One region of the Kitasatospora sp. NPDC048540 genome, then DNA from elsewhere that is predicted to be linked to it. Evidence: predicted binding sites of a transcription regulator. Region 1 holds the regulator's gene; each other region holds the start of a gene.

Evidence for each region. Region 1 encodes HrcA, which represses chaperone genes, less so after heat shock. Its sites were predicted from a motif close to TTNGCACTCNGNNNNNCNGAGTGCNAA; they were not measured.
Region 2: the regulator HrcA is predicted to act here: its motif matches at 2,290-2,316, upstream of groL (chaperonin GroEL).
Region 3: the regulator HrcA is predicted to act here: its motif matches at 1,725-1,751, upstream of AB0D08_RS08995 (FmdB family zinc ribbon protein).
Region 4: the regulator HrcA is predicted to act here: its motif matches at 2,247-2,273, upstream of groES (co-chaperone GroES).

What each region holds. Positions count from the first base shown of each region.
Region 1 covers NZ_JBEZIR010000024.1:77,586-82,087, forward strand. Annotated here, with positions in the region: gene AB0D08_RS12755 (DUF3097 domain-containing protein) at 1-357, opposite strand, end outside; gene AB0D08_RS12760 (hypothetical protein) at 421-1,005, opposite strand; gene htpX (zinc metalloprotease HtpX) at 1,019-1,939, opposite strand; gene hrcA (heat-inducible transcriptional repressor HrcA) at 2,171-3,250, shown strand; gene dnaJ (molecular chaperone DnaJ) at 3,322-4,461, shown strand.
Region 2 covers NZ_JBEZIR010000077.1:18,895-23,396, reverse strand. Annotated here, with positions in the region: gene thrC (threonine synthase) at 1-1,010, shown strand, start outside; gene AB0D08_RS26290 (MoaD/ThiS family protein) at 1,047-1,325, shown strand; gene AB0D08_RS26285 (cold-shock protein) at 1,926-2,132, shown strand; gene groL (chaperonin GroEL) at 2,438-4,060, shown strand; gene AB0D08_RS26275 (hypothetical protein) at 4,172-4,502, shown strand, end outside.
Region 3 covers NZ_JBEZIR010000015.1:32,503-37,004, reverse strand. Annotated here, with positions in the region: gene AB0D08_RS09000 (MFS transporter) at 348-1,649, shown strand; gene AB0D08_RS08995 (FmdB family zinc ribbon protein) at 1,776-2,099, shown strand; gene AB0D08_RS08990 (hypothetical protein) at 3,040-3,276, opposite strand; gene AB0D08_RS08985 (sigma-70 family RNA polymerase sigma factor) at 3,441-4,412, opposite strand.
Region 4 covers NZ_JBEZIR010000093.1:23,594-28,095, forward strand. Annotated here, with positions in the region: gene AB0D08_RS29015 (polysaccharide deacetylase family protein) at 1-506, shown strand, start outside; gene AB0D08_RS29020 (class I SAM-dependent methyltransferase) at 488-1,660, opposite strand; gene AB0D08_RS29025 (hypothetical protein) at 1,719-2,168, opposite strand; gene groES (co-chaperone GroES) at 2,419-2,724, shown strand; gene groL (chaperonin GroEL) at 2,825-4,459, shown strand.

The DNA.
Region 1 (4,502 bases):
GACGTAGATCCGCGACTCCCGTGCCACCCGGGCCCGCGCGCCGGGCACCGCCAGCGACCCGGAGGCCGTCACGGCCGGACCGCGCGCGGGCGCCGCGGCGGCCGGCCGCACCAGGGTCACCACCCGGCCCTCCAGCAGGAACCCGCGCGGGGTCAGCGGGAACACCCGGTGCCTGCCGAAGCGGTCCTCCAGGGTGACGGTCACCCCCTCGGCGGTCTTCTCGCACCGCACCACGGCCCCGCAGAACCCGGTCACGGCCTCTTCGACCACCAGGTCACGCTCGGCCGCCACCTCGGGGGCGGGCTGCTGCCGCTTCCACGGCGGGGTCAGGTCCGGGCCGTACTGCCTGCTGCGCATGCCGGGACTATACGGAACCCGACGCACCGTCACCCGCCCCGACCCGCCCCCGCGGCCGCCGCCTCAGAGCCCGGGCGCACCCCAGACCGGGAACCAGCGGCTCAGGTCCTGCTCCAGCCGCAGGTCGTTGCCGAGCATCGCCTTCACCTGCAGCTCCAGCGGGCTGTTGCGCTTCTCCCCGCCCCCCGGCACCGGTGCGAACGGGTAGAAGGACCCGCGCTTGTACAGGTAGACCAGCGCCAGCGGCTGCCCCGCCGCGTTGCGGAAGCCGACCAGCGAGCAGAGCAGCTGCGGGCCGAAGCCGTTGCCCTCCAGCTCGCTGTTGACCGCGTGCAGGTCGTTGACCAGGTCCGGCAGCTCCTCGGCGGTGTGCCGGGCGAGCAGCCAGGAGTACCCGTAGGCGTCCTGCGAGGCCTCCACCGGCACCCCGCCGTTCGGGGTGTCGGCGTCCAGCAGCGCCCGGACCTGCCGCTCGACCTCGGCGAAGGCGCCGCCCTCCACCGCCGCGAAACAGACCGAGCCCAGCCCGGTCGGGCGGAAACCGGCGGCCGCCTCCAGGGTCAGCGCCGCCGAGGGCACCCCGAAGAGCTGGTCCAGGTCCGGCCGGACCGGCTTGGTCCGGCCGAACAGTGCGTCCAGGAATCCCACGTCCAGCTCCTCGTCACCGGCCGAGTTCGGCCGAGATCTTCGCCAGCTGCGCCAGCCGCTGCTCCAGCGACGGATGGGTGGACAGCAGCTGGGTGGCGGCCTCCCGGGCGCTCAGCGCCGGGGCGAAGTAGAAGGCGTTGTACGGCTGCGCCTGGCGCAGGTCCTTGGTCGGGATGGCGGCGATCTGCCCGGTCACCTTGGTCAGCGCGGAGGCCAGCGCGCTCGGCCGGCCGGTCAGCTGGGCGGCGGCCCGGTCGGCGGCCAGCTCCCGGTAGCGCGAGAGCAGGCGGGTGAGCAGGAAGCTGATCGCGTACACCACGATGCTGACCAGCGGGATGATGATCGCCGCGATGGCCGCGGTGCTGTCGTTGCTGTTGCGGTTGCCGCCCAGGAACCCGCCGTACAGGGCGATCCTGGTCATCGCGCCGGCCAGCACCCCGAGGAAGCCGGCGATGGTCATCACCGCCACGTCCCGGTGGGCGACGTGCGAGAGCTCGTGGGCGAGCACGCCCTCGAGCTCCTCGGGCTCCAGCCGGCGCAGCAGCCCGGTGGTGACGCAGACCACGGCCTTCTCGGGCTTGCGGCCGGTGGCGAAGGCGTTCGGCATGTCGTTGACGGCGACCGCGACCCGGGGCTTTGGCATGTCGGCCAGCGCGCAGAGCCGGTCGATGGTGCCGTGCAGCTGCGGGTACTGCTCGGGGGTGACCTCGTGGGCGCCCATCGCCCGCTCGGTGATCTTGTCGCTGAACCAGAACTGCGCCACGAACAGGCCGCCGGAGATCAGGACGATCAGCGGCCAGGCCCCGCGCAGCAGTGCGATCAGCAGCCCGGTGAACCCCACGTAGACCAGGCCGATCAGGAACATCGTGGTGACCATCCGGCCGGTCAGCCCCCGGTCGGGGGCGAACCGGGAGTGCTGTCCCGAAGTCGACATCGCCGCTCCCTCGCTCGTCGCGCTCGCCTCCGATGCTCCCACTCGCGGCCGCCCCGGGCACCATGCGCCACGGGTGCCGTCCGGCGATGCGGGCAGGATCACCTGGGCGGCCCGTTCCTGCCGTCGGACCCGGGCCTTACACTGGCTGGTAAGGTCCTGGCACTCTGCCTGCCGGAGTGCCAGATATCGGACACTCAACAGCTCAACGGACGAAGACGGAGGTGCGTGCCCATGGTCGACGAGCCCCGTTCCTTCGAGCCGTCCCGCGCGGTGGAGCCCCGCCCCGCCGCCCGCCCGCTGGACGACCGCAGGCTGGCCGTGCTGCGGGCGATCGTCCAGGACTACGTGGGCACCGAGGAGCCGGTCGGCTCCAAGGCCCTGGTCGAGCGGCACAGTCTCGGGGTCTCCCCGGCGACCGTGCGCAACGACATGGCAGCGCTGGAGGAGGAGGGCTTCATCCAGCAGCCCCACACCAGCGCCGGCCGGATCCCCACCGACAAGGGCTACCGGCTCTTCGTCGACCGGCTGGCCGAGGTCAAGCCGATGACCAGCCCCGAGCGCCGGGCGATCCGGCACTTCCTCGAGGGCGCGGTCGACCTGGACGACGTGGTGGCCCGCACGGTGCGGCTGCTCGCGCAGCTCACCCGGCAGGTCGCGGTGGTCCAGTACCCGTCGCTGACCCGTTCCACGGTCCGCCACATCGAGCTGGTCCAGCTGACGCCGGCCAAGGTGATGCTGGTCCTGATCACCAACACCGGCCGGGTCGAGCAGCGGATGGTCGACTGCCCGGGCCCGGTCGGCGACACCGTGCTGGCGGACCTGCGGGCCCGGCTGAACGGGCAGGCCGGCGGCCGCCCGCTGCCCGAGGTGCCGACGGCACTGGAGGAGCTCCCGGCCGCGTTCGAGCCGGCCGACCGGCCGACCGTCACCGCGGTGCTGGCCACCCTGTTCGAGACGCTGGCCGAGCAGAACGAGGAGCGGATCATGCTGGCGGGCACCGCCAACCTGACCCGCTTCGGACACGACTTCCCGCTGACCATCCAGCCGGTGCTGGAGGCCCTCGAGGAGCAGGTGGTCCTGCTCCGCCTGCTGGGTGAGACGGCGGACGCCACGATGACGGTCCGGATCGGCCACGAGAACGCCTACGAGGGGCTCAATTCCACCTCGGTGGTCTCGGTCGGTTACGGTTCGGGCGACCAGAGCGTGGCGAAGCTCGGGGTGATCGGTCCGACCAGGATGGATTACCCGGGCACAATGGGGGCGGTGCGAGCGGTGGCACGGTACGTGGGCCAGATCCTGGCCGAGTCGTAGGACACACGCGCCGCAGGCCGGCGCGCAGCAGTCGCAAGCACTTCTAGAGGCGGAACAAACCGGAGCATTTGGTGGCCACGGACTACTACGCGGTACTCGGCGTCCGACGTGACGCGGGTCAGGACGAGATCAAGAAGGCGTTCCGGCGCCTCGCGCGCGAACTGCACCCGGACGTCAACCCGGACCCCAAGACGCAGGAGCGGTTCAAGGAGATCAACGCCGCCTACGAGGTGCTCTCCGACCCCTCCAAGCGGCAGGTCTACGACCTCGGCGGCGACCCGCTGTCGCCGAACGGCGGCGGTGGCGGCGCGGGCGGCTTCGGCGCGGCCGGATTCGGCTTCTCCGACATCATGGACGCCTTCTTCGGCGCCGCCGGCGGCCAGCGCGGACCGCGCTCGCGCACCCGGCGCGGCCAGGACGCCATGATCCGGCTGGAGATCACCCTGGAGGAGGCCGCGTTCGGCACCACCAAGGAACTCCAGGTCGACACGGCCGTCACCTGCACCACCTGCGCGGGCGAGGGCGCGGCCCCCGGCACCTCCGCGCAGACCTGTGACATGTGCCGAGGCAAGGGCGAGGTCTCCCAGGTCACCCGGTCCTTCCTGGGCCAGGTCATGACCTCCCGCCCCTGCCCGCAGTGCCAGGGCTTCGGCACCGTGGTGCCGACCCCCTGCCCCGAGTGCGCCGGCGACGGCCGGGTCCGCGCCCGCCGCACCCTCACCGTCAAGATCCCCGCCGGTGTCGACAACGGCACCCGCATCCAGCTGGCCGGCGAGGGCGAGGTCGGCCCCGGCGGCGGCCCGGCCGGCGACCTCTACGTCGAGATCGCCGAGACCAGCCACCCGACCTTCCAGCGCCGCGGCGACGACCTGCACTGCACGGTCACCATCCCGATGACGGCCGCCTCGCTCGGCACCCAGGTGCCGCTGCAGACCCTGGACGGGCTGGAGGAGGTCGACATCCGGCCCGGCACCCAGTCCGGCCAGTCGATCCCGCTGCACGGCCGGGGCATCACGCACCTGCGCGGCGGCGGCCGCGGCGACCTGATAGTGCATGTCGAGGTGCAGACGCCCACCAAGCTCGACCCCGAGCAGGAGGAGCTGCTGCGCCGGCTCGCGGTGCTGCGCGGCGAGGAGCGGCCGGCCGGCCACTTCGCGCCGGGCCAGCAGGGGCTGTTCTCCCGCCTGAAGGACGCCTTCAACGGCCGCTGAGCCGCCGAGGCGCCCGGGCGCCGACCCTCGCGACACCCCGC
Region 2 (4,502 bases), on a different contig from region 1:
GGACGCCGCTGGTGAAGGCCGACAACCTGGGCCGCGAACTCGGCTTCACCGCCCAGCTGCACGTCAAGGACGACTCCGGCAACCCCACCCACTCCTTCAAGGACCGGGTGGTCGCCTGCGCCATCGAGGCGGCGCGCGCCTTCGACTTCACCACCCTGTCCTGCTCCTCGACCGGCAACCTGGCCGGCGCGGTGGGCGCGGCGGCGGCCCGGGCCGGTTTCAAGTCCTGCGTCTTCATCCCGCACGACCTGGAGCAGGGCAAGGTCGTGATGGCCGGGGTGTACGGCGGCGAACTGGTCGGCATCCAGGGCAACTACGACGACGTGAACCGCTTCTGCTCCGAGCTGATCGGCGACCCGGCCGGCGAGGGCTGGGGCTTCGTCAACGTCAACCTCCGCCCCTACTACGGCGAGGGCTCCAAGACCCTGGCGTACGAGATCTGCGAGCAGCTCGGCTGGCGGCTGCCGGAGCAGATCGTCATCCCGATCGCGTCCGGCTCCCAGCTCACGAAGATCGACAAGGGGCTGCAGGAGCTGATCGGGCTCGGCCTGGTCGAGGACCGCCCCTACAAGATCTTCGGCGCCCAGGCCGAGGGCTGCTCCCCGGTCTCGGCCGCGTACAAGGCCGGCCACGACGTGATCCGCCCGGTCAAGCCGGACACCATCGCCAAGTCGCTGGCGATCGGCAACCCGGCCGACGGCCCGTACGTGCTGGACATCGCCCGCCGCACCGGCGGCGCCGTCGAGGACGTCACCGACGCCGAGGTGGTCGAGGCGATCAAGCTGCTGGCCCGCACCGAGGGCATCTTCGCCGAGACCGCGGGCGGGGTGACCATCGGCGTGCTGAAGAAGCTGGTGGAGACCGGGCAGCTGGACCCGGCCAAGGAGACCGTCGCGATCAACACCGGCGACGGCCTGAAGACCCTGGACGCGGTCGCCGACGCCGGCCTGACCGCCACCATCCGGCCGACCCTGGAGTCGTTCCGCGCCGCCGGTCTCGCCTCCGCCTGAGCCCTCCCCCCACCCCGCAGCAAGGAGTAGCCGCCCATGAGCGCCACCGTCCGCATCCCCACCATCCTGCGCACCTACACCGACGGCCGGGCCGAGGTCACCGCCGAGGGCGCCACCCTGGCCGAGGTGGTCAAGGACCTGGAGCGCAACCACCCGGGCATCTCCGCCCGGATCCTGGACGACGCCGGCCAGCTGCGGCGCTTCGTCAACGTCTACGTCAACGACGACGACGTGCGTTTCGACGGCGGCCTGGACGCGGTGGTCAAGGACGGCGCGGCCGTCTCGATCATCCCCGCCGTGGCCGGCGGCTGCTGACCCCGTCCGCACCACGGCGGCCGCGGCCGCGAATACCCGCACGCAGCAGCCCCGGGCCGCTGCCGGGAACGGAATCCCCGAATTCCGCCCCGGCGGCGGCCCGCGGCCATTGCGGCGGACATTTCCGCATGTGGCTGGGTATAGAGTGCGGGGCACCGGGGTGTTCGAGGCCGATTCGAGGGGGCCTGTACCCGCCCGCCGGTCGGATACGCAGCGCCTGTCCGCTCGTTGAGACCCGCCGCATCGAACGTGAGGCCGATCTGTCAGGCCGCCGTCATAATTATTTCGGCAATTTGCGGCATTGGTCCGCGATGTCCGGCGTCAATTGCTCGCAAGTGCCGCTTTCATCCCGTCATATCCCCTGCAGTCCGTAGCTTCTGCCCAAAAGTTGGGCCTGTTGCAGAGGGCGCATGTCCGGATACATTCAGCCGCGGTCGACGCATTCACCCGCGTTCCGGTCGCCCTCCGCGGGCCTCCGGGTGGTGGTCTGCGGCGTGCACGGCTGCGCCCAGGGGGGGTTCCCCGGGCCGGCCTTCCAGACCTCTGGACCCGCACCGTGCGGGTCCGTGAAGGGCCAGCACAGCACAAGGGGAGTTCGGAATGGCTCAGGGCACCGTCAAGTGGTTCAACGCCGAGAAGGGCTACGGCTTCATCGCGGTCGACGGTGGTGCGGACGTCTTCGTCCACTACAGCGCGATCCAGATGGACGGCTACCGCACCCTCGAGGAGGGCCAGCGGGTCGAGTTCGAGATCTCCCAGGGGCAGAAGGGTCCGCAGGCGGACATGGTCCGCGCGCTGGTTGCGTGACCTCTTCGACCTGCGGAACCTCGGCTCGGTCAACGAGCTGGCGGCCACAGATCAACGGCAGCAGGCCCGTACGGCACCCCCGTGCGGGCCTGCCGCCATGTCGGGACACCCCGCGAACGGGCTTGCACTCGCCACCCGAGAGTGCTAATCATTGGCGTTAGCACTCACAGCATGAGAGTGACAACGGATCGGGTCGGTGAGGCCTCCCGGGAGCGGTAGGGGACAGGACCCCCGCTCGCAGGGCCGTCCGTCGCGGGCACCCTTCGGTCCGGTGCAGTCGATCGCGTCCCGGAGGACCACTTCACATGGCAAAGATCATCGCGTTTGACGAGGAAGCTCGCCGCGGCCTTGAGCGCGGGATGAACCAGCTTGCCGACGCCGTCAAGGTGACGCTTGGCCCCAAGGGCCGCAACGTCGTCCTTGAGAAGAAGTGGGGCGCCCCCACGATCACCAACGACGGTGTCTCCATCGCCAAGGAGATCGAGCTCGAGGACCCCTACGAGAAGATCGGCGCGGAGCTCGTCAAGGAGGTCGCCAAGAAGACCGACGACGTCGCCGGTGACGGCACCACCACCGCCACCGTGCTCGCCCAGGCCCTGGTCAAGGAAGGCCTGCGCAACGTCGCCGCCGGCGCCAACCCGATGGCCCTGAAGCGCGGCATCGAGAAGGCCGTCGCGGCCGTCTCCGACCAGCTGCTCGCGCAGGCCAAGGACGTGGAGACCAAGGAGCAGATCGCCTCCACCGCCTCCATCTCCGCCGCCGACACCCAGATCGGCGAGCTCATCGCCGAGGCGATGGACAAGGTCGGCAAGGAAGGCGTCATCACCGTCGAGGAGAGCAACACCTTCGGTCTGGAGCTCGAGCTCACCGAGGGCATGCGCTTCGACAAGGGCTACATCTCCGCCTACTTCGCCACCGACCTGGAGCGGATGGAGGCGTCCTTCGAGGACCCGTACATCCTGATCGCCAACTCCAAGATCTCCTCGGTCAAGGACCTGCTCCCGCTGCTGGAGAAGGTCATGCAGAGCGGCAAGCCGCTCGTCATCATCGCCGAGGACGTCGAGGGCGAGGCCCTGTCGACCCTGGTCGTGAACAAGATCCGTGGCACCTTCAAGTCGGTCGCCGTCAAGGCCCCGGGCTTCGGTGACCGCCGCAAGGCCATGCTCGGCGACATCGCCATCCTCACCGGTGGCACCGTCATCTCCGAGGAGGTCGGCCTCAAGCTGGAGAACGCCGGCGTCGACCTGCTGGGCACCGCCCGCAAGGTGGTCATCACCAAGGACGAGACCACCATCGTCGACGGTGGCGGCGACAGCGACCAGGTCGCCGGCCGCGTGAACCAGATCCGTGCCGAGATCGAGAACAGCGACTCGGACTACGACCGCGAGAAGCTCCAGGAGCGCCTCGCCAAGCTGGCCGGCGGCGTGGCCGTCATCAAGGCCGGCGCGGCCACCGAGGTGGAGCTCAAGGAGCGCAAGCACCGCATCGAGGACGCCGTCCGCAACGCGAAGGCCGCCGTCGAGGAGGGCATCGTCGCCGGTGGTGGCGTCGCGCTGCTGCAGGCCGGTGTCGCGTTCGACAAGCTGGAGCTGGAGGGCGACGAGGCCACCGGTGCCAACATCGTCAAGGTCGCGCTGGAGGCCCCGATCAAGCAGATCGCGACCAACGCCGGCCTCGAGGGCGGTGTCGTGGTGGAGAAGGTGCGCAACCTCCCCGCCGGCCACGGCCTGAACGCCGCCACCAACGAGTACGTCGACCTGATCGCCGCGGGCATCATCGACCCGGCCAAGGTCACCCGCTCCGCGCTGCAGAACGCCGCCTCCATCGCGGCGCTCTTCCTCACCACCGAGGCCGTCATCGCCGACAAGCCCGAGAAGGCCGGCGCGCCGGCCGGCGGCGGCATGCCGGGCGGTGACATGGACTTCTGATCCTCCTTCTAGGATCGGCGAGTTCGGATCGTCCGCGAGGGCGGTCTCCCCACACCAGGGAGACCGCCCTCGCGGCGTTCGCGGCCCAGCGGGATTTGGGACAATGGGCGGATGGCCAGCCCTGAGATCGAAGCCGCACTGCACAGCGCCCGGGCGCTGATCCTCGCCGACCTGACCGCCCGGGACGTGGCGGACGCCGCCGTGGTCTCGCTGGTCGAGGACGCCGTGACGCACCGCCGGTGGTGGCTGGAGCAGTGGCCGGACGGCACCGCGTACGTGCTCGGGCTGGTCGCCCAGGACGTCCAGGACGCGCTGCTGGAGGCGTACGGCCGCTGGCCGCTGTGCGAGGAGTGCGCCGCCGACGGCGACCCGCACGCGCTGGGCGTGGAGCCCGAGCTCGGCCCGGACCCGCACTGGGTGTGCGGCAAGGAGGGCCGGGTCG
Region 3 (4,502 bases), on a different contig from region 1:
GGTGTGTACAGGGCCGTGCGCGTCGGAACGGCAGGGGTGTGCCTCTGTTCACCTTCCGTTACCAGCCGGGGCTTGCCATGACCCGCTAGGATGAAGGTATATAGGCGTTATCAGCGTTTTCGTTTTCAAGACTGAACCACCCGCAACATCTGCCTGAAGCAGAGTTGGCGCGACCGCTCGGCGGCCGCGGTCCGCAGTTGAACTGAACTTCTCTGGCCCCCGCTTCCACGACCCGGCCAGCCGGACCCGGTATCTACCCCGGTCGACGCGCGAGAGGACGACTCTCGGCGCCGTCGGGGCTTTTCCCTGCCCTGTTCCGCGCTACCAGGCAGCAGGAAGGACCGACCGTGACGGCCCGCCGAACGGTCGAAAGCCCCGACACCCCCGCCCGGGCGGGTTACGGAGCGCTGCTCCGCACCCCCGGCGCCTGGACGTTCCTGACCCCGGCCTTCGCCGCCCGGCTGCCCTACGCGATGCTCAGCCTGGGCATCGTGCTGCTGGTCTTCCAGACCCACGGCTCGTACGGCACGGCCGGCGCCGTGGCGGCGGTCTCCGCCGTCGCGCAGGCCCTCGTCGGCCCGCAGACCGGCCGGCTGGCCGACCGCTACGGCCAGGCCGCGGTCCTGCTGCCCAGCATCGCCGTGCACGCGGTCTCCGTCGGCGCCCTGATCTCGCTGGCCCTCGGCCACGCCCCGGTCTGGACGCTGTTCCTGGCCGCCGCGCCGGCCGGTGCCAGCGTGCCGCAAATCGGCGCGATGGTCCGGGCCCGCTGGGTCGGCCGCCTGTCCGACCGGCCGGCCATGCTCAACACGGCCTTCGCCTTCGAGTCGGTCACCGACGAGTTCACCTTCGTGATCGGCCCGGTCCTGGCCACCGCGATCGCCACCCAGGCGTCCCCCGCCGCCGGCCTGATCGCCGAGGCCGCACTGACCGTGGCCGGCGGACTGGCCTTCGCCGCCCAGCGGCGCACCGCCCCCGCCCGGCACCCCCGGGTCGAGGGTGTCCGGCGGGTCTCCGCCCTGGCCTCCCCCGGCGTCCGGCTGCTGGCCGCCTCGTTCCTGGGCGTCGGCACCGTCTTCGGCGCCATGCAGGTCTCGGTCACCGCCTTCGCCGAGTCGGCCGGACAGGCCGGCGCCAACGGCACCGTCTACGGGATCTTCGCCGGCGGCTCGATGATCGCGGGCGTGCTCTACGGCCTGGTCGGCTGGAAGCGCTCGGCCCGGCAGCGGATGCTGTTCTGCTACGCGCTGCTGGTGCTCGGCTGCTCCACGCTGTGGGCGATGCCCAACCTGACCGCGCTCGCGGTCGCCGGTCTGTTCTGCGGCCTCGCCATCGCACCCACGCTGATCACCGGGTACACCCTGGTGGAGACGCTGGTCGCGGACGGCGCCAAGACCGAGGCGTTCACCTGGCTCACCGGCGCCATCGGCCTCGGCCTGGCGATCGGCTCGACCGTGGCCGGCCAGCTGATCGACCTGCACGGGCCGTCGGCCGGCTTCCTGGTCCCGATCGCCGGGGCCGGCCTCGGCCTGGTCGGCCTGGTCACCCTGCGGCAGCTTCTGGTCGCCCCCGGCAGCCGGAGCCGGACCGTCGCACGCAGCGGCGGCCTCGCCGCGAAGACCGCCAAGATCGCCACGGTGGAGGGCTGATCCGACCGGGATCACACCCGGATCACGCCCGGAGCGCTGGACTCAGTCAACGGAATACCGCATCATTGACCATCGTTAGCACTCATCAGGCCAGAGTGCCAGGGGGAAGTGCAGGAGGAAGAGCAAGTGCCCACGTACCAGTACCAGTGCACCGAGTGCGGGACCGGCCTGGAGGCGGTGCAGAAGTTCACCGACGAGGCCCTGACCACGTGCCCCGAGTGCCAGGGGAAGCTCCGCAAGGTCTTCTCGGCCGTGGGTGTGGTCTTCAAGGGCTCGGGTTTCTACCGGACCGACAGCCGCTCCTCGTCCAGCAGCTCGGTGACGTCCGGGGCCTCCGGTTCCTCGTCCACCAGCGGCTCCTCCGCCTCCTCGGCGCCGGCTGCCGGCGGCTCGTCCGCCTCGTCGTCGAGCTCGTCCTCGTCGACGGCCTCCGCGCCGGCCGCGAGCTGAGACTGCGGTAGCGCGCCGGGAGCGAGGTGGCGCGGGGTCGACCCGCGCAGGTCCGACGCGCTCGATGCCGGTGCGCGCCCGGATGCGGTGACGCAAGACGTATGACGGCCCGGTGCCGCCGCAGAGATGCGGTGGCACCGGGCCGTCGCGGTTCGTACGGTGGCGCGGGGCCGCGGGGCGGGGCCGGGGGCGCGGGGCGGGGCGGTCGTCAGCGGCGTCAACGCATCCCCTCGGCTCACCCCCACGGGGGATGGAAGTTATCCACAGGGCGGGGTTGTCCACAGGAATTCGCCGGGGCATTCCCAGGGATCCGGCGTGGACGCAGGCTGAGTTCCGCAGGCCCGGCCGCGGGCCGGTACCGATCCAGCCTCGAAGGCGGTGCCCGACCATGACCACGGCAGCCCACCTCACCACCAACCTCCAGGCCCGCCTCGCCCCGCACCCGGCCCGGCACTCCGCTCCCCCGCCTCCCGCGCCCGAGGTGCCTCCGCGACAGGAGGTCCCCGACTTCCCGCCGATCCGGCGCGGCGTCGGAAGCCGCCACCGGCTCCGGCAGGCGGTACGACTCCGGCCGGGCATCCTGGCCGTCGGCCTGCTGGCGGCGGCCACGGCCCTCACCGCCGGGCCCCTACGGCACGGCCCGCCGCCGGGGCCGGCAGCGGCAGGTCCGGCGATCTGTACGCAGAGTGGCGCGCCCACGGGGTGACCCGTCGCGACCGTCGACCGGGCAGCCGGGCAGCCGGACAGCCAGGCGTTCACCCGTGACCGATCGTCCTGCTCACCGAGATCCGGGGCGCCCTGGTCGACCAGCGCTGACCTTCGGCGCCGCCGCAGCTCCGGGGTCCGCCGCTCCGTCCCCGCTCCTGTCCCCGTACCGTCCGCGACCGGTCGCGACCGGTCGCCCGTAGTGCGAGGTCCCCCGGTCGCCCGACTCCGCCGGTCAGTCCCCGTGGTGGGGCGGCCGCTGGCTCAGGTACCAGTCGAGCCCTCGCCCGCTGCCCTCTCCGCCACCGGGACGCTCTCCCCAGCCCTGATCCGTGTCGTCGCTGGTCTGCCGCTCCAGCGGGTCCGCGAAGACCAGCTTCGCCTTGGCCGCCGGGGTCCGCGGTTCCTGTCCCCGACCGCCGTCCCGGGCGCCCGCCCGGTTCCGGTCCTGGTCCTTGTCCTGCTCACCCATCGTCCGCTGCCTCCCGTGGTGTCCCTGCGCGTTCAAGCGTAGGCCGTGCCGACCCGCCCCCGGTCGGGCCCGGGCGCCGCAGGAGTCGGCCCCGGTACAGCCGTGGCCGTACCGGGGCCCTCAACCGCTTCCCCGCTCGCCTGCGTCCCCGCCTGCCCGCTCGGTCAGGCGGCTTCGAAGCCCGCGTGGTCCGCGATCTTCTTGAGCTCGGCCAGCGCGTGCTTCTCGATCTGCCGGATGCGCTCGCGGGTCAGGCCGTGCTGCTTGCCCACCTCCGTGAGCGTCCGCTCGCGACCGTCCTCCATGCCGTACCGGGACCGGATGATCGACGCCGTCCGGTCGTCCAGCCGGTCGATCAGGGTGTCCAGCTCCTCGCGGCGGAGCATCACCATCACGGCGTCCTCCGGCGAGACCGCGCCGGTGTCCTCCACCAGGTCGCCGAACTGGGTCTCGCCCTCGTCGTCGACCGACATGTTCAGGCTCACCGGGTCACGGGCCCAGTCGAGCACGTCCTTGACCCGCTGCTCGCTGATGTCCAGCTCGACGGCGACCTCGGCCGGCTCCGGCTCACGCCCGAGCTCCTTGGCCTTCTCGCGCTGGACCCGCCGAATCCGGCCGAGTTCCTCGACCAGGTGGACGGGGAGCCGGATGGTCCGGGACTGGTCGGCGATCGACCGGGTGATCGCCTGCCGGATCCACCACGTCGCGTACGTGGAGAACTTGAACCCCTTCGAGTAGTCGAACTTCTCGACGGCCCGGACGAGCCCCGCGTTGCCCTCCTGGATGAGGTCCAGCAGTGGCAGGCCGCTGCGCGGGTAGCGGCGGGCCACCGCGACCACCAGCCGCAGATTGGAACGGATGAAGACGTCCTTGGCGCGCTCGGCGTCCTCGGCTATGAACTCCAGCTCCTCCCGGGTCACGCCCTTGGGGAGCCGGTCTTCCTCCAGCAGGTGCTGGGCGTACACCCCGGCCTCGATCCGGAGCGAGAGCTCGACCTCTTCTGCGGCGTCGAGCAGGGGCGTCCTGGCGATCTCGTCCAGGTACATGCCGACAAGGTCGCGGTCGGCCTCGAAATTGGTCGGGCGGGCCGAGCGAGTCCGGTCGGCCCTGTCGCGAACGACGGCACGGGTGGCCATGCTTGCTCCCTTGCTGGTGTTGCCGGGTCTGCCTGCGACTGCGCCGGTCATGGGCGGATCGGTGCAGCGAGATCCTCTGGAGATCCCACG
Region 4 (4,502 bases), on a different contig from region 1:
TCAAGGTGCCGGTCTCCATGTTCCTGACCCGCGACATCGTCAAGGACAACTACGGGTACTTCAAACCGCTGCAGGCCCTCGGGAACCACATCCACAACCACACCGTGGACCACCCGGTGATGAGCAAGCTCACCCCGGACAAGCAGAAGAGCGAGGTCTGCGACACCCAGACTGCGCTCACCCAGCAGTACGGCACGCCCCCGCTGCTGTTCCGCCCGCCCTACGGCGACGGCGCCAACACCGCCTCGGTCAACACCGCCGTCCAGCAGTGCGGGCCGCGCGCCATCGTGCTGTGGCGGGAGTCGATGCAGATCCACGACATGCAGTACCAGGCCGCCGACAAGAAGCTGAAGCCCGGCGACATCATCCTGGCGCACTTCCGCGGCCCCAAGGACCTCAAGGGCGAGACGATGACCGCGATGTTCGGCGAACTGCTCGGCCGGATCCAGGAGCAGGGCTTCGCGGTCGCCCGGCTGGAGGACTACATTCAGCCGCCCACAGGCTGACCGAGCATCATCAGCGGCCCGTCGTCGGTCCGGCACAGGATCACCGTCAGCGAGTTCGGCCCGGCCGGCTTCAGCTGCCTGCGCAGCTCGTCCGGCACCACCGACACCCCGCGCTTCTTGATCACCACGGTTCCGGCCGCCCGCTCGCGGACCAGTGCCTTCAGCACCTTCACCTTGTACGGCAGCACGTCGGTCAGCTCGAAGGCGTGCGCGTACGGGGTCGGCACCAGCCGGTCGGAGGTCAGGTAGGCGATCATCGGGTCGATCAGCCGGCCGCCGACCTGCTGCGCCACCTCGGTGACCAGGTGCGCCCGGATCACCGCGCCGTCCGGCTCGTACAGGTAGCGGCCGACCGGGCCGGCGTCCGGGTCCGGCCGCCGGCCGCCGGCCAGCGTGTGGTCCCCGGGCAGCAGGGTGGCCCGGTGCGGCTCGGCGGCGCCGGTGCCGAACCACAGCACCGCCTCCTTCACCTCGCCGTGGTCCGAGACCCACTCCGCCTCGGCGCCCTCCGGCACCAGCTCGTGCGGGATGCCCGGCGCCACCTTCAGCGCGCCGAACGGGGTGCGGCGGGCCGCCTCGACGGCCCAGGACAGCGGCGGCGAGTACGCCTCGGGGTCGAAGACCCGCCCGCGCGCGGTCCGCCGGGCCGGGTCGGTGAACACCGCGTCGAAGCCCGCCACGTCGACGTCGGCCACGTCCGCGCAGCGCACCTCCACCAGGTCCGCCAGGCCCAGCGCGGCCGCGTTGGCCTCGGCCACCGCGCAGGTCAGCGGCGAGCGGTCGACCGCCAGCACCGCGACCCCGGCCCGGGCCAGCGCGATGGCGTCGCCGCCGATCCCGCAGCACAGGTCCGCCAGCCGCCGCACCCCGAGTGCGGCGAACCGCCCGGCCCGCCACTCGGCCACGCTGCGCCGGGTGGCCTGCTCCACACCGTCGGGCGTGAAGTACATGAGGTCGGCGTCGGCGCCGAACTTGGCGCGGGCCCGCTGCCGCAGCCGGGCCTGCTCGAAGGCGGCCCGCACCAGCTCGGCGGGGTACTCCCGGCGCAGCCGGGTGGCCAGCGCCAGCTCCTCGCCGGCGGTGAACTCCCGCAGTTCGGCCAGCAGCGCGCGGCCCCGGTCGGTCAGCAGGGCCCGGAACGATTCGATCTCCACGCCCCCATTGTCGATCAGCCGGTGCGGTGCCACCGGCCGCCGCCCGGCGCCCCGGCCCTCAGCAGGCCGCGCCGGGCCGGCAGGGCGCGTGCGGGGCCGGCGGGGGCCCGGCGGCCGGCGGCGCGGGCCGGGCCGCCCAGAGGGCCAGCGCCGCCGCCAGCACCGCGGCCAGCAGGACGGTCTGGACGGCGGCCGCGGCCCGGTGGCGGCGCAGGGCCAGCAGTACCGCGCTGAGGGCGAGCGCCGCCGCGCTCGCCCCGGCGACCGTCAGCGGGGTGTGCACCGCCCGCCGGTGGTGCCCGGCCGGCTCGCCGGCGGCAGGGTAGTCGACCCACGGGAACGGGTGGCTGACCGCGGAGAGCAGCAGGAACAGCACGGCCAGGCCGGCCAGCCAGACGTCCAGCGCGAGCACCAGCAGACCGAGCGCGAGGGCGCCGCCCGGTCTCGGTGACCCGTCGTCAGACGGGCCTGGGCCGGGGTGTGGTGGCGTCTGCGAGTCGGCGGGCACCCCCGCATTCTGCCCGCCGCGGCCCGGGCCGCACATGAGTACGGGTACTCGGCCCGGATCGAACGACCGGCCGCGCCATTGGCACTCTGGTTGACTGAGTGCTAACCGGCGCCTATGGTCATTCCTGGCACTCTCCCCAGGGTGAGTGCTAACGCGATGGAGCATGCCTGACCCCCGCGACGGCAGGCCTGCGGACACCGCGACACCTACCTGTTAGACAACCCCGTAATCTCCGAAGGGGAGCTCGGACGTGACCACCAGCAGCAAGGTTGCCATCAAGCCGCTCGAGGACCGCATCGTGGTCCAGCCGCTCGACGCCGAGACCACCACGGCCTCCGGCCTGGTTATCCCGGACACCGCCAAGGAGAAGCCCCAGGAGGGCGTCGTCCTGGCCGTCGGCCCGGGCCGCTTCGAGGACGGCCAGCGCCTTCCGCTCGACGTCGCCGTGGGCGACATCGTGCTCTACTCGAAGTACGGCGGCACCGAGGTGAAGTACCAGGGCGAGGAGTACCTGGTCCTCTCGGCTCGCGACGTTCTCGCCATCATCGAGAAGTAAGACGTCTCCGCCCGCCCCGGATCCGTGTCCTCAAGTGACAGGGGCCCGGGGCGCGGTTGTTGGCTCACGTAAACCAGGCACTTTCTGAGGAATCGGGATCATGGCGAAGACCCTGCAGTTCGACGAGGACGCCCGCCGCTCGCTGGAGCGCGGCGTGAACAAGCTGGCCGACACGGTCAAGGTGACCATCGGCCCCAAGGGCCGCAACGTCGTCATCGACAAGAAGTTCGGCGCCCCCACCATCACCAACGACGGTGTGACCATCGCGCGTGAGGTCGAGCTCGACGACCCGTACGAGAACCTCGGCGCGCAGCTGGTCAAGGAGGTCGCCACCAAGACCAACGACGTCGCGGGTGACGGCACCACCACCGCCACCGTGCTGGCCCAGGCCCTGGTCAACGAGGGCCTGCGCAACGTCGCCGCCGGCGCCGGCCCGGCCGCCCTCAAGAAGGGCATCGACAAGGCCGTCGCCGCCGTCTCCGAGCACCTGCTGTCCATCGCCCGTGAGATCGAGGGCAAGGACGACGTCGCCGCCGTCGCCTCCCTCTCCGCACAGGACACCCAGGTCGGCGAGCTGATCGCCGAGGCGATCGACAAGGTCGGCAAGGACGGTGTGATCACCGTCGAGGAGTCCAACACCTTCGGCGTCGAGCTCGAGTTCACCGAGGGCATGCAGTTCGACAAGGGCTACCTGTCGCCGTACTTCGTCACCGACGCGGAGCGCCAGGAGGCGATCCTCGACGACCCGTACATCCTGATCAACCAGGGCAAGATCTCCTCCATCCAGGAGCTGCTCCCGCTGCTGGAGAAGATCCTCCAGGGCGGCGCCTCCAAGCCGCTGCTGATCATCGCCGAGGACGTCGACGGCGAGGCGCTGTCGACCCTGGTGGTCAACAAGATCCGTGGCACCTTCAACGCCGTCGCCGTCAAGGCCCCGGGCTTCGGCGACCGCCGCAAGGCGATCCTCGGCGACCTCGCCGTCCTCACCGGCGGCACCGTGATCTCCGAGGAGGTCGGCCTCAAGCTCGACCAGGTCGGCCTCGAGGTGCTCGGCACCGCCCGCCGCGTCACCGTCACCAAGGACGAGACCATCCTGGTCGACGGCGCCGGTGACCACGACGCCGTGGCCGGCCGGGTCGGCCAGATCAAGGCCGAGATCGCCGCCAGCGACTCCGACTGGGACCGCGAGAAGCTGCAGGAGCGCCTGGCCAAGCTGGCCGGCGGCGTCTGCGTCATCAAGGTCGGCGCCGCCACCGAGGTGGAGCTCAAGGAGCGCAAGCACCGCCTCGAGGACGCCATCTCCGCCACCCGCGCCGCCGTCGAGGAGGGCATCGTCGCCGGCGGCGGCGCCTCCCTGGTGCACGCCGCCAAGGTGCTGGACGGCGGCCTGGGCCTGTCGGGCGACGAGGCGACCGGTGTCGCGGTCGTCCGCAAGGCGCTCGCCGAGCCGCTGCGCTGGATCGCCCAGAACGCCGGCCTCGAGGGCTACGTCATCACCTCCAAGGTCGCCGACCTGGAGGCGGGCTTCGGCTACAACGCCGCCACCGGCGAGTACGGCGACCTGGTCAAGGCCGGCGTCATCGACCCGGTCAAGGTCACCCGCTCCGCCCTGGAGAACGCCGCCTCCATCGCCTCCCTGCTGCTCACCACCGAGACCCTCGTGGTGGAGAAGAAGGAAGAGGACGAGGGCAACGGCCACGGCCACTCGCACGGCGGTCACGGCCACTCCCACTGACCCCGGTCAGCAGGCCCCGAGGCCCGGTCGCGCCCTTCGGCGC